2 regions of the Kitasatospora sp. NPDC018619 genome follow, and region 2 is predicted to be linked to the other one. Evidence: riboswitches for the same ligand, from Rfam matches in the RefSeq annotation. Region 2 holds a riboswitch; the other holds the start of a gene.
The links. A riboswitch is a leader RNA that binds a small molecule or an ion and turns the genes downstream of it on or off. The one in region 2 is predicted to bind glycine.
Positions count from the first base shown of each region.

Region 1: another riboswitch for glycine. It lies ahead of gcvT (glycine cleavage system aminomethyltransferase GcvT); the one in region 2 lies ahead of gcvP (aminomethyl-transferring glycine dehydrogenase).

Region 1 covers NZ_JBISAI010000013.1:206,014-211,226, reverse strand. Annotated here, with positions in the region: gene ACH5AR_RS22115 (enhanced serine sensitivity protein SseB C-terminal domain-containing protein) at 1-729, opposite strand, end outside; gene ACH5AR_RS22110 (enhanced serine sensitivity protein SseB C-terminal domain-containing protein) at 848-1,651, opposite strand; glycine riboswitch at 1,859-1,959, shown strand; gene gcvT (glycine cleavage system aminomethyltransferase GcvT) at 2,189-3,310, shown strand; gene gcvH (glycine cleavage system protein GcvH) at 3,434-3,814, shown strand; gene glyA (serine hydroxymethyltransferase) at 3,898-5,178, shown strand.
Region 2 covers NZ_JBISAI010000011.1:13,594-18,806, forward strand. Annotated here, with positions in the region: gene ACH5AR_RS18740 (PRC and DUF2382 domain-containing protein) at 138-1,322, opposite strand; glycine riboswitch at 1,545-1,648, shown strand; gene gcvP (aminomethyl-transferring glycine dehydrogenase) at 1,887-4,787, shown strand; gene ACH5AR_RS18750 (DUF5999 family protein) at 4,912-5,103, opposite strand.

The DNA.
Region 1 (5,213 bases), on a different contig from region 2:
CACCGGGTCGTACTCGTCCGACATCGCCACCGTGGAGACCGCCAGCCCCTCCGGGGCCACCGCGATCGCGCGCTGCATCAGCGCCCGCACCGCCTCCACCGCCGGCGGCGAACTCTCGTACAGGTCAAGGCCGATGGCCAGGTACGACTCCCCCACCGCGGGCTGCACCCAGGCCCGGCGCAGCGCCCGTACCGCGCGCACCTCGCCGGCCTGCCGCTCCAGCAGCGCGAAGAACGGCTGGGCGTTCAGCTGCGGCTCGCTCAGCTTCAACGGCCCGGCCGGCAGCCGGTCCAGGCCCGCGGCGACCCTGCGCAGGTCCGCCCAGGGCACCCCGACGCCGCCGCCGGGCGCGTGCGGGTTGAGCCACAGGCCCCAGCGGGTGCGGTACAGCGAGGCCGCGATCTCCCGGCCGGAGATGACCTCGTGGGCCCGCGCCCAGCCGGAGGCGGTCAGCTGTTCGGGCGAGGTGACGGCCGGTGCGTAGCCGTGGCCGCTGATCTCCATGTTCCCGTACTGGGCGTCCGGGCTGCCCGGCGTGCCGTGCCACAGCAGCATCCAGACCCGGCCGTCCGCCAGCGCGTGCAGCAGCCGCTCGTACGCGTCGTAGCGCTCCGGCGCGACATCGCGCAGGGCGCGCTCCAACGCGCCGGGATCAGCTCCCGGGCGCCCGGCGGCCGGGGCCTGGCCCCAGGCCCCCGGTACGCCGCCCGCTCCCGTTCCCGCACTCATGCGCCCACCTCGCCGCGCCTCTTTCCCTCAACCCGCCGACCCGTCGGCCGTCTGCACGCACCCTATGGCGCGGCACCGGCCACCCGCCACGGCGGCGTGCCTGTGATCCGGACCCCGCTCACGCCCGCGTGTAGAAAGGCAGTACCCGGGTGAGCAGCCACTCGACCACCGGGTCGTCGGCGAGGTCGAGCAGTACGAGGTGGACGCCCCCGGGCAGCGGCGCGGTTCCCAGCGCTCGGCCGAGTGCGCCGTTCACCGCGGCCGGGTCGGCGGGCGCCGCCGGGTCCAACTGGACGCCCACGAACATCACGGTCGGCTCGCCCTCGATGCTGGCCAGCGCCCGGCGGGCGGTCAGCACCCCGGGCAGGGCCGCCAGCTCGCTGCGGCAGGCGGCCAGGAAGTGCTCCGGGTCCTCGCCCGGCACCGGCTCGCGCAGCGCCACCCGCCCGCCGGTCGGCTCCGCGGCGTCGCCGGCGCCCTCCCAGCGGTCCTCGCGCGGGCCGCGGCGCAGCTCGGCGACGCCCTGCGGCGGCACCGGCAGGCCCACCGCGGCCTCCGGGTTCACCGCGATGCCCACGCCCAGCGGCAGCCCCCGGGCGAACTCCCACACCGGCGCGATCGCGAAGGCCATCCCCGGCGCCTGCTGGAGGAACACCTCCTGCGAGGAGAACACCGGCACGTACGGGTCGCCGCCCAGCTCGACGGTCGGCAGGTCCAGCGCCTCCCCCTGCGGGTCGGCCCCGGCCGGCAGCGGCACCCACACCCGGCTGCGCGCCAGCACCTCGATCACCCGCGGCGTCGCGCCCGGGTCGCCCAGGGCGGCGGTCAGCACCTGCTCCAGTTCGTTGGCCGGCCAGGAGCCGCCCGCCGGCGCCCCGTCCGGTCCGCCCCACCCCTGCTGCTGCTCCACCGGGTACTCCATGCGCCGCCGATTCCGCCCTCTGCCGTTCGGCCGCCCACTGCTGCGCCGACGCGCAGCAGTCTAGAGGCGCGCGGGGGCCGGGACGGGACTCGTGTTCGGGTCCGCCGGGTGTGACCGGGTCCCCCCTCCCCTCTCCGTCCGGGACGTGCCATGATGTGCCCGTCCGACGGCATGCGCCGCGGGCCCCACAACTCCATACCGGCCGCTCGAACCCGCGCGGGAGAGCCCGGAGTGCCCCCAGGCACGGCCGGCGCCGAAGGAGCAAGTCCTCCCCGGAATCTCTCAGGCCCCCCTACCGCACGGGTTAGGCACATCTGGAAAGCGGCGCCCGGCCCTGTCGTGCGCCCACCCACGGTGCAAGCCGTCATGCTGTCCCCCAAGCTGGAAACGGCTGCGGGCGGCGGACGGTGAAGCTCTCAGGTTCGACGACAGATGGGGAGACCCACGCCGCCGCATGCCCGCGCGCAGGGTCGGCCCGCCAGCGGGCCCGGTCCGGCGCGTGCACCCCTGAGTGCCCCGACCGAGGAGTTCCTGGCCATGTCGTCCCTCCGCCTGACCGCGCTCGACGCGCTGCACCGCGCCCTCGGCGCGACCATGACCGACTTCGCCGGCTGGGACATGCCGCTGCGCTACGGCAGCGAGCGCGAGGAGCACCTCGCCGTCCGCACCAGGGCCGGCCTGTTCGACCTCTCGCACATGGGCGAGATCACCGTCACCGGCCCGCAGGCCGGCGAGATGCTGGACCACGCGCTGGTCGGCTTCGTCTCCGCGCTGGGCGTGCTGCGCGCCCGCTACACCATGATCTGCGCCGAGGACGGCGGCATCCTGGACGACCTGATCGTCTACCGCCTGCGCGAGGACTCCTTCCTGGTCGTCGCCAACGCCTCCAACGCCCAGCTGGTCCTCGACGAGCTGATCGCCCGCGCCAAGGGCTTCGACGCCGTCGTCACCGACGACCGCGACACCTACGCGCTGATCGCCGTCCAAGGCCCGGAGGCCACCGGCATCCTGGCGAAGACCACCGACGCCGACCTGCCCGGGCTGAAGTACTACGCGATCCTCCCGGCGCAGGTGGCCGGCCGCTCGGTGCTGCTCGCCCGCACCGGCTACACCGGCGAGGACGGCTTCGAGATCTTCTGCGCCCCGGCCGACGCCGAGCCGGTCTGGCAGGCGCTGACCGCCGCCGGCGAGGGCCACGGCCTCGTCCCGTGCGGCCTGTCCTGCCGCGACACGCTGCGCCTGGAGGCCGGCATGCCGCTGTACGGGCACGAGCTGTCCACCGACCTCACCCCGTTCGACGCCGGGCTGGGCCGGGTCGTGCGCTTCGACAAGACCACCAACGACGGCGCCTTCGTCGGCCGCAAGGCCCTGGAGCGGGCCGCCGAGGCGGCCGGGGCCAACCCGCCGAAGGTGCTGGTCGGCCTGGTCTCCGACGGCAAGCGGGTGCCGCGCGCCGAGTACGCCGTGGTCACCACCGAGGGCGAGCCGATCGGCCGGATCACCTCCGGCGCGCCGTCCCCGACGCTCGGCCGCCCGATCGCGATGGCCTACGTCGACGCCGCCCACGCCGCCCCCGGCACCACCGTCGCGGTGGACGTGCGCGGCCGGCACGAGCCCGTCGAGGTCGTGGCGCTGCCCTTCTACAAGCGCGCCCGCTGACCGGTCCGCGAACGCGCCCGCCGGCCGTCCGCCGGACCCCGGATTTCCCATAGACGCAGGTCGAAGCCGTCCGAGCGGCGGCCCGCTTCGTCGTACCCGCTTCCCATCCTGGAGAATGACGCCATGAGCAACCCCCAGCACCTGCAGTACACCAAGGAGCACGAGTGGCTGACGGCCGCCGAGGACGGTGTCTCCACGGTCGGCATCACGGAGCACGCCGCCACCGCCCTCGGTGACATCGTCTACGTGCAGCTGCCCGCCGTCGGCGACACCGTCACCGCCGGCGAGACCTGTGGCGAGCTGGAGTCCACCAAGTCGGTCAGCGACCTGTTCTCCCCCGTGACCGGCGAGGTCACCGAGATCAACCAGGACGTCGTGGACGACCCGGCCTCGGTGAACGCGGACCCGTTCGGCAGCGCCTGGCTGTTCAAGGTGCGCGTCGAGGCCACCGACGAGCTGCTCAGCGCCGACCAGTACGACGCGCTCATCAACCCCCAGGGCTGAGCCACCCCGACGGGACGGGCCGCGGCAGCGCGGTCCGTCCCGCCGCCGGCCCCTTTCCCTCCTCCTCCCGGGAAGACCACACCATGACGGTTCTCAACCAGTCCCTGCACGCCCTCGACCCGGAGATCGCCGCCGCGGTCGACGCCGAGCTGCACCGCCAGCAGACCACCCTGGAGATGATCGCCTCCGAGAACTTCGCCCCGGTGGCGGTCATGGAGGCCCAGGGCTCGGTGCTCACCAACAAGTACGCCGAGGGCTACCCCGGCCGCCGCTACTACGGCGGCTGCGAGCACGTCGACGTGGTCGAGCAGATCGCGATCGACCGCATCAAGGCCCTGTTCGGCGCCGAGCACGCCAACGTCCAGCCGCACTCCGGCGCGCAGGCCAACGCCGCCGCGATGTTCGCGCTCATCCAGCCGGGCGACACCATCCTGGGCCTGAGCCTGGCCCACGGCGGCCACCTGACCCACGGCATGAAGATCAACTTCTCCGGCAAGCTCTACAACGTGGCCGCGTACCGCGTGGACGAGAAGACCGGCCAGGTCGACATGGCCGAGGTCGAGCGCCTCGCCAAGGAGCACCAGCCGAAGCTGATCATCGCCGGCTGGTCCGCCTACCCGCGCCAGCTGGACTTCGCCGCGTTCCGCCGGATCGCCGACGAGGTCGGCGCGCTGCTCATGGTGGACATGGCGCACTTCGCCGGCCTGGTGGCCGCCGGGCTGCACCCGAACCCGGTGCCCTACGCGGACGTGGTCACCACCACCACCCACAAGACCCTGGGCGGCCCGCGCGGCGGCGTCATCCTGTCCAGGGCCGAGTACGCCAAGAAGATCAACTCCGCGGTCTTCCCCGGCCAGCAGGGCGGCCCGCTGGAGCACGTGATCGCCGGCAAGGCGGTCGCCTTCAAGGTCGCGGCGTCGGAGGAGTTCAAGGAGCGCCAGCAGCGCACCCTGGAGGGCGCCCGCATCCTCGCCGAGCGCCTGCTCCAGGCCGACGTGGCCGAGGCCGGCGCCACCGTGCTCTCCGGCGGCACCGACGTCCACCTGGTCCTGGTCGACCTGCGCGACAGCCGGCTGGACGGCCAGCAGGCCGAGGACCGGCTGCACGAGGTCGGCATCACCGTCAACCGCAACGCCGTCCCGAACGACCCGCGCCCGCCGATGGTCACCTCGGGCCTGCGCATCGGCACCCCGGCCCTGGCCACCCGCGGCTTCCGGGCCGAGGACTTCCGCGAGGTCGCCGACATCATCGCCGAGGCGCTGAAGCCCGCCTTCGACGAGACCGTCGCCGCCGCGCTGAAGGCCCGGGTCACCGCCCTGGCCGAGAAGTACCCGCTGTACCCCAACCTGGCCAACCAGGAGTAGTCCGGCCCGGCCGGGGTGACCCGTCTCACCCCGCC
Region 2 (5,213 bases):
GTGCCCGGGGATACTTCAGAGTGTCAAATATCGAGCGGTTAAGCTTTGGCAAAGACGAACGGTCGGGTACGCGCCAAGGGGGCGGCGGGCACGGGTAGGGCCCCGGACGGTGCCCGGGGCCCTCGGTGCGAGTGCGGTCAGACCAGTGGCCGCACCGCCGCCGACCGGGCCGGATCGGCGGCGGAGCCGGTCACGGAACCGGTCGCGGAGCCGCCCGTCGCGGACGGGGTGCGGACGTGCTGGGCGGCGGTGGAGTCGTGCACCTCGACCTGCTCGCGGCGGAGTTCCTGTCGGACGACCTCCTCCGTCGTGTACCGCTCGACGACCAGCCGGACCCGCTCGACGGGCGCGAGGTACTTGCGCACCACCGCGCGCTCCTCACGGAGAGTGACCTCCTCGACGGCCTCGGCGATCTCCTTCTCGGTGAGCGAGGCGCGCTCGGCGTCGCTCACCGGTGTCCGCTCGACCCGGACCCGCTCGCGGACCACCGGGATGCGGCGCTCGACCTGTTCGGCCGTCACGTACTTGCGCAGCTTCGCGGTGCCGAGGGTGTGCCACTCGGTGGTGATCTCCAGCCGCTCCTCGCGGCAGGTGATCTCGACCGGGCCGCCGGGGGCGGACGGGGCGGCGCCGACGGGGGCGGGGCGGGTGCCGCCGGTGGCCGCCGTCGGGACGGGGGCGGGCTGCGCCTGCTGCTTCGGCTCCGCGGTGGGGGTGAAGGGGGCGGCGGGTGCGGGAGGGGCGGTGGAGGCGGCCGGGGAGGCCGTGCTCGCGGAGGCGAAGCCGCGGGGCCGCAATTCGTCCTCCGCGGCGGTCCTGGTGGGGTCGGACGCCGCCGCGGCGGCCCTGGCCGGGGCGGGCTCGGCGGGGCGCTCCGGGGTGTGGAAGGTGGGCGGCTTGGCCGGCGCCGCGGCGGCCGTCGTCGTGCCGGCGGCCGCCGCCGTGGTGCCGAAGTCGAGGTCGGACTGCTGGGGCCGGCTCCCGTTGTCGCCGCTCGGGCGGCCGTCCGCCGGGGTGTCGAGTCCGTAGTAGCGGTACAGCTGGAGCTCCTGGGCGGGGGAGAGGTGCTGGCCGACGCCGAAGTCCGGCGACTCCTTCACCAGGGACTTGTCGTACGGCACGCGGAGTTCGTCGCCCGCGAACTCGCTCGTGGTCAGCGGGACGAAGGCGTCCCGGCCGAAGATGCCGGTCCGGACCGCGGCCCACTCGGGACGGCCGGTGGCGTCGTCCAGGTAGACCTCGTCGACCGTGCCGATCTTGTCTCCGTTGCGGTCGACGGCCTTGTGACCGATGAGGTCCCGGGGGTCGATGTCGGTCTGCACTCTTTCCTCCCGTGCGCTGAGCTTGCGGAACCGCAGAAAGGCGACGGGAGCACCTGTCCCGATCCGCCACTTCACACCAAAGGGCACGAATCGGACGTGCGCGACCGGGAGTGCGCCGGACGGGCGGCGTACAGGACCGTACGGGGGACGCGCGTAGACCCGGAGCGGCCCGACGCACCCGTGATCGGGAGGCCTCCCGCTGGTACCCTGGGCGGCGACCGCAGAGCCCGCTCGGGAGAGTCTCCGACTGCGAAAACCGCTGGTCGGAGCGCCGAAGGAGCAACTCCTCCCCGGAATCTCTCAGGCATCCGTACCGTGTGGGGTAGGTCACTCTGGAAAGCAGGGCAGGAGCGCCGGCACGGAAGCCGGCGAGCACCACCCTCACCGACGGTGCAAGCCGGCGGAGCGCCCACAGCGCCCCGTGCGGGTGAAGCTCTCAGGTCCCGATGACAGAGGGGGAGGCCTGTCGGGTCCGCCCCGCCCAGGCCCGTCCGCTGCCCGCAGCGGCGGGACCGGTCGGCGTGCGGACCCCCGCCGGTCCGTGACCAGGAGGCCTCGACCACCATGAACGCCCAGCCGAACGCGGGACGCCCCACCGGCGCCTCGACCCTCACCGAGCTTGAGCTGGCCAGCCCCTTCGAGAACCGCCACATCGGCCCCGACGCCGCCGCGCAGGAGAAGATGCTGGCGTCCGTCGGCTACGGCTCGCTGGACGAGCTCGCCGCCACCGCGGTGCCCGAGGCGATCCGCTCCATCACCGCCCTGGACCTGCCCGCGGGCCGGACCGAGGCCCAGGTCCTCGCCGAGCTGCGCGAGCTGGCCGGCCGCAACCAGGTGCTCCAGCCGATGATCGGCCTGGGCTACTACGGCACCTTCACCCCGCCGGTGATCCTGCGCAACGTCATGGAGAACCCGGCCTGGTACACCGCCTACACCCCGTACCAGCCCGAGATCTCGCAGGGCCGCCTGGAGGCGCTGCTCAACTTCCAGACCCTCGTCTCCGACCTGACCGGCCTGCCCACCTCCGGCTCCTCGCTGCTGGACGAGGGCACCGCGGCCGCCGAGGCGATGGCGCTGGCCCGCCGCGTCACCAAGGTCAAGGGCGGCGTCTTCCTGGTCGACGCCGAGACCCTGCCGCAGACCATCGCGGTGATCAACACCCGCGCCGTGCCGACCGGTGTCGAGGTCGTCGTCGCCGACCTGTCCGAGGGCATCCCGGCCGAGGTCGCCGAGCGCGGCGTCTTCGGCGTGCTGCTCCAGTACCCGGGCGCCACCGGCGTGGTCCGCGACCTCGCCCCGGTGATCGAGCAGGCGCACGGCCTCGGCGCGGTCGTCGCCGTCGCCGCCGACCTGCTCGCGCTGACCCTGCTCAAGTCCCCCGGCTCGCTGGGCGCCGACATCGCCTGCGGCACCTCGCAGCGCTTCGGCGTGCCGATGGGCTTCGGCGGCCCGCACGCCGGCTACCTGGCGGTGCGCGCCGAGTACGCCCGCTCGCTGCCCGGCCGGCTCGTCGGCGTCTCCGTCGACGCCGACGGCAACCGCGCCTACCGCCTGGCGCTCCAGACCCGCGAGCAGCACATCCGCCGCGAGAAGGCCACCAGCAACATCTGCACCGCCCAGGTGCTGCTCGCCGTGATGGCCTCGATGTACGCCGTGTACCACGGTCCGGACGGCCTGGCCGACATCGCCCGCCGCACCCACCGCTACGCCGCCGCCCTCGCCGAGGGCCTGCGGGCCGGCGGCGTCGAGCTGCTGCACGGCGAGTTCTTCGACACCGTCACCGCCGTCGTCCCGGGCCGCGCCGCCGAGATCGCCGCCGCCGCCCGCGCCAACGGCATCAACGTCCACCAGGACGGCGAGGACCGGATCTCCGTCTCCACCGACGAGACCACCACCCGCGAGCACCTGGCCGGCGTCTGGGCCGCGTTCGGCGTCCCCGCCGTCGAGGTCGCCGAGGCCGCCGAGGCGCTGCCCGCCGGGCTGCTGCGCGAGGACGAGTACCTGACCCACCCTGTCTTCCACAGCCACCGCTCGGAGACCGCCATGCTGCGCTACCTGCGCCGCCTGTCGGACCGGGACTACGCGCTGGACCGCGGCATGATCCCGCTGGGCTCCTGCACCATGAAGCTCAACGCGACCACCGAGATGGAGGCGGTGACCTGGCCGGAGTTCGGCCAGCTGCACCCCTTCGCGCCGATCGACCAGGCCCAGGGCTACCTGACCCTGATCCGCCAGCTGGAGCAGCAGCTCGTCGAGGTGACCGGCTACGACGCCGTGTCCATCCAGCCGAACGCGGGCTCCCAGGGCGAGCTGGCCGGCCTGCTGGCCGTGCGCGCCTACCACCACGCCAACGGCGACACCCAGCGCGACGTCTGCCTGATCCCGTCCTCGGCGCACGGCACCAACGCCGCCTCCGCGGTGATGGCGGGCATGCGCGTGGTCGTGGTGAAGACCCTGGTCGACGGCGACGTGGACGTCGAGGACCTGAAGGCCAAGATCGAGCAGCACCGCGACAACCTCGCCGTGCTGATGGTCACCTACCCGTCCACCCACGGCGTGTACGAGACCCGGATCACCGACATCTGCGCCCTGGTGCACGAGGCCGGCGGCCAGGTCTACGTGGACGGTGCCAACCTGAACGCCCTGGTCGGCCTCGCCAAGCCGGGCAAGTTCGGCGCGGACGTCTCGCACCTGAACCTGCACAAGACCTTCTGCATCCCGCACGGCGGCGGCGGCCCGGGCGTCGGCCCGGTCGCGGTGCGCGCCCACCTGGCGCCGTACCTGCCGAACCACCCGCTCCAGGAGGAGGCCGGCCCGGCCACCGGCGTGGGCCCGATCTCGGCCGCGCCGTGGGGCTCGGCGGCCATCCTGCCGATCTCCTGGGCGTACGTCCGGCTGATGGGCGGCGAGGGCCTCAAGCACGCCACCCAGGTCGCGGTGCTGAACGCCAACTACATCGCCAAGCGCCTGTCGCCGCACTTCCCGGTGCTCTACACCGGGCCGGGCGGGCTGGTCGCCCACGAGTGCATCATCGACCTGCGCCCGCTGACCAAGGAGACGGGCGTGACGGTGGACGACATCGCCAAGCGCCTGATCGACTACGGCTTCCACGCGCCGACGATGTCCTTCCCGGTGGCCGGCACGCTGATGATCGAGCCGACCGAGTCCGAGGACCTGCACGAGATCGACCGCTTCTGCGACGCGATGATCACCATCCGCGCCGAGATCGACAAGGTCGGCTCGGGCGAGTGGGCGGCCGACGACAACCCGCTGCGCAACGCTCCGCACACCGCCGCCACGCTGGCCGGCGACTGGGCGCACGGCTACACGCGGCAGGAGGCCGTCTTCCCGGCGGGCGTGAACCCGGCGGACAAGTACTGGCCGCCGGTGAGCCGGATCGACGGCGCGTACGGCGACCGCAACCTGGTCTGCTCCTGCCCGCCGCTGGACGAGTACGGCGCCTGACCGGACCCGGACCCGCGAGGTCCGGACGGTGCGGCGGGGCCCCGGCGGAGAACTCCGCCGGGGCCCCGCCCGTTGCGCCGGTCGATGCGGCGGCTGCCCCCGCCGGGACGGTCGGACCGGGAGGTCAGGCCGCGTGGGCGACGGGACGGCGCGGGGCGATCACCCGGCCGTCGGGCAGCAGTTCCCCGGTGTCCTCGAACAGGACGACGCCGTTGCAGAGCAGGCTCCAGCCCTGCTCCGGGTGGCGGGCCACCGAGACGGCCGCCTCGCGGTCCTCGGACTCGGCCGTCGGGCACTCAGGACGGTGCTGGCACATACGCGTACCCTCGCTTCGCTCTGCGATCCTCCCCGTGGTGCGGTCGCCGGAGGTGGTGCCGTCCGGGGCCGCCGCGGTGGTCGGATCCTGTCCGCGCGCCGACCGAGTGT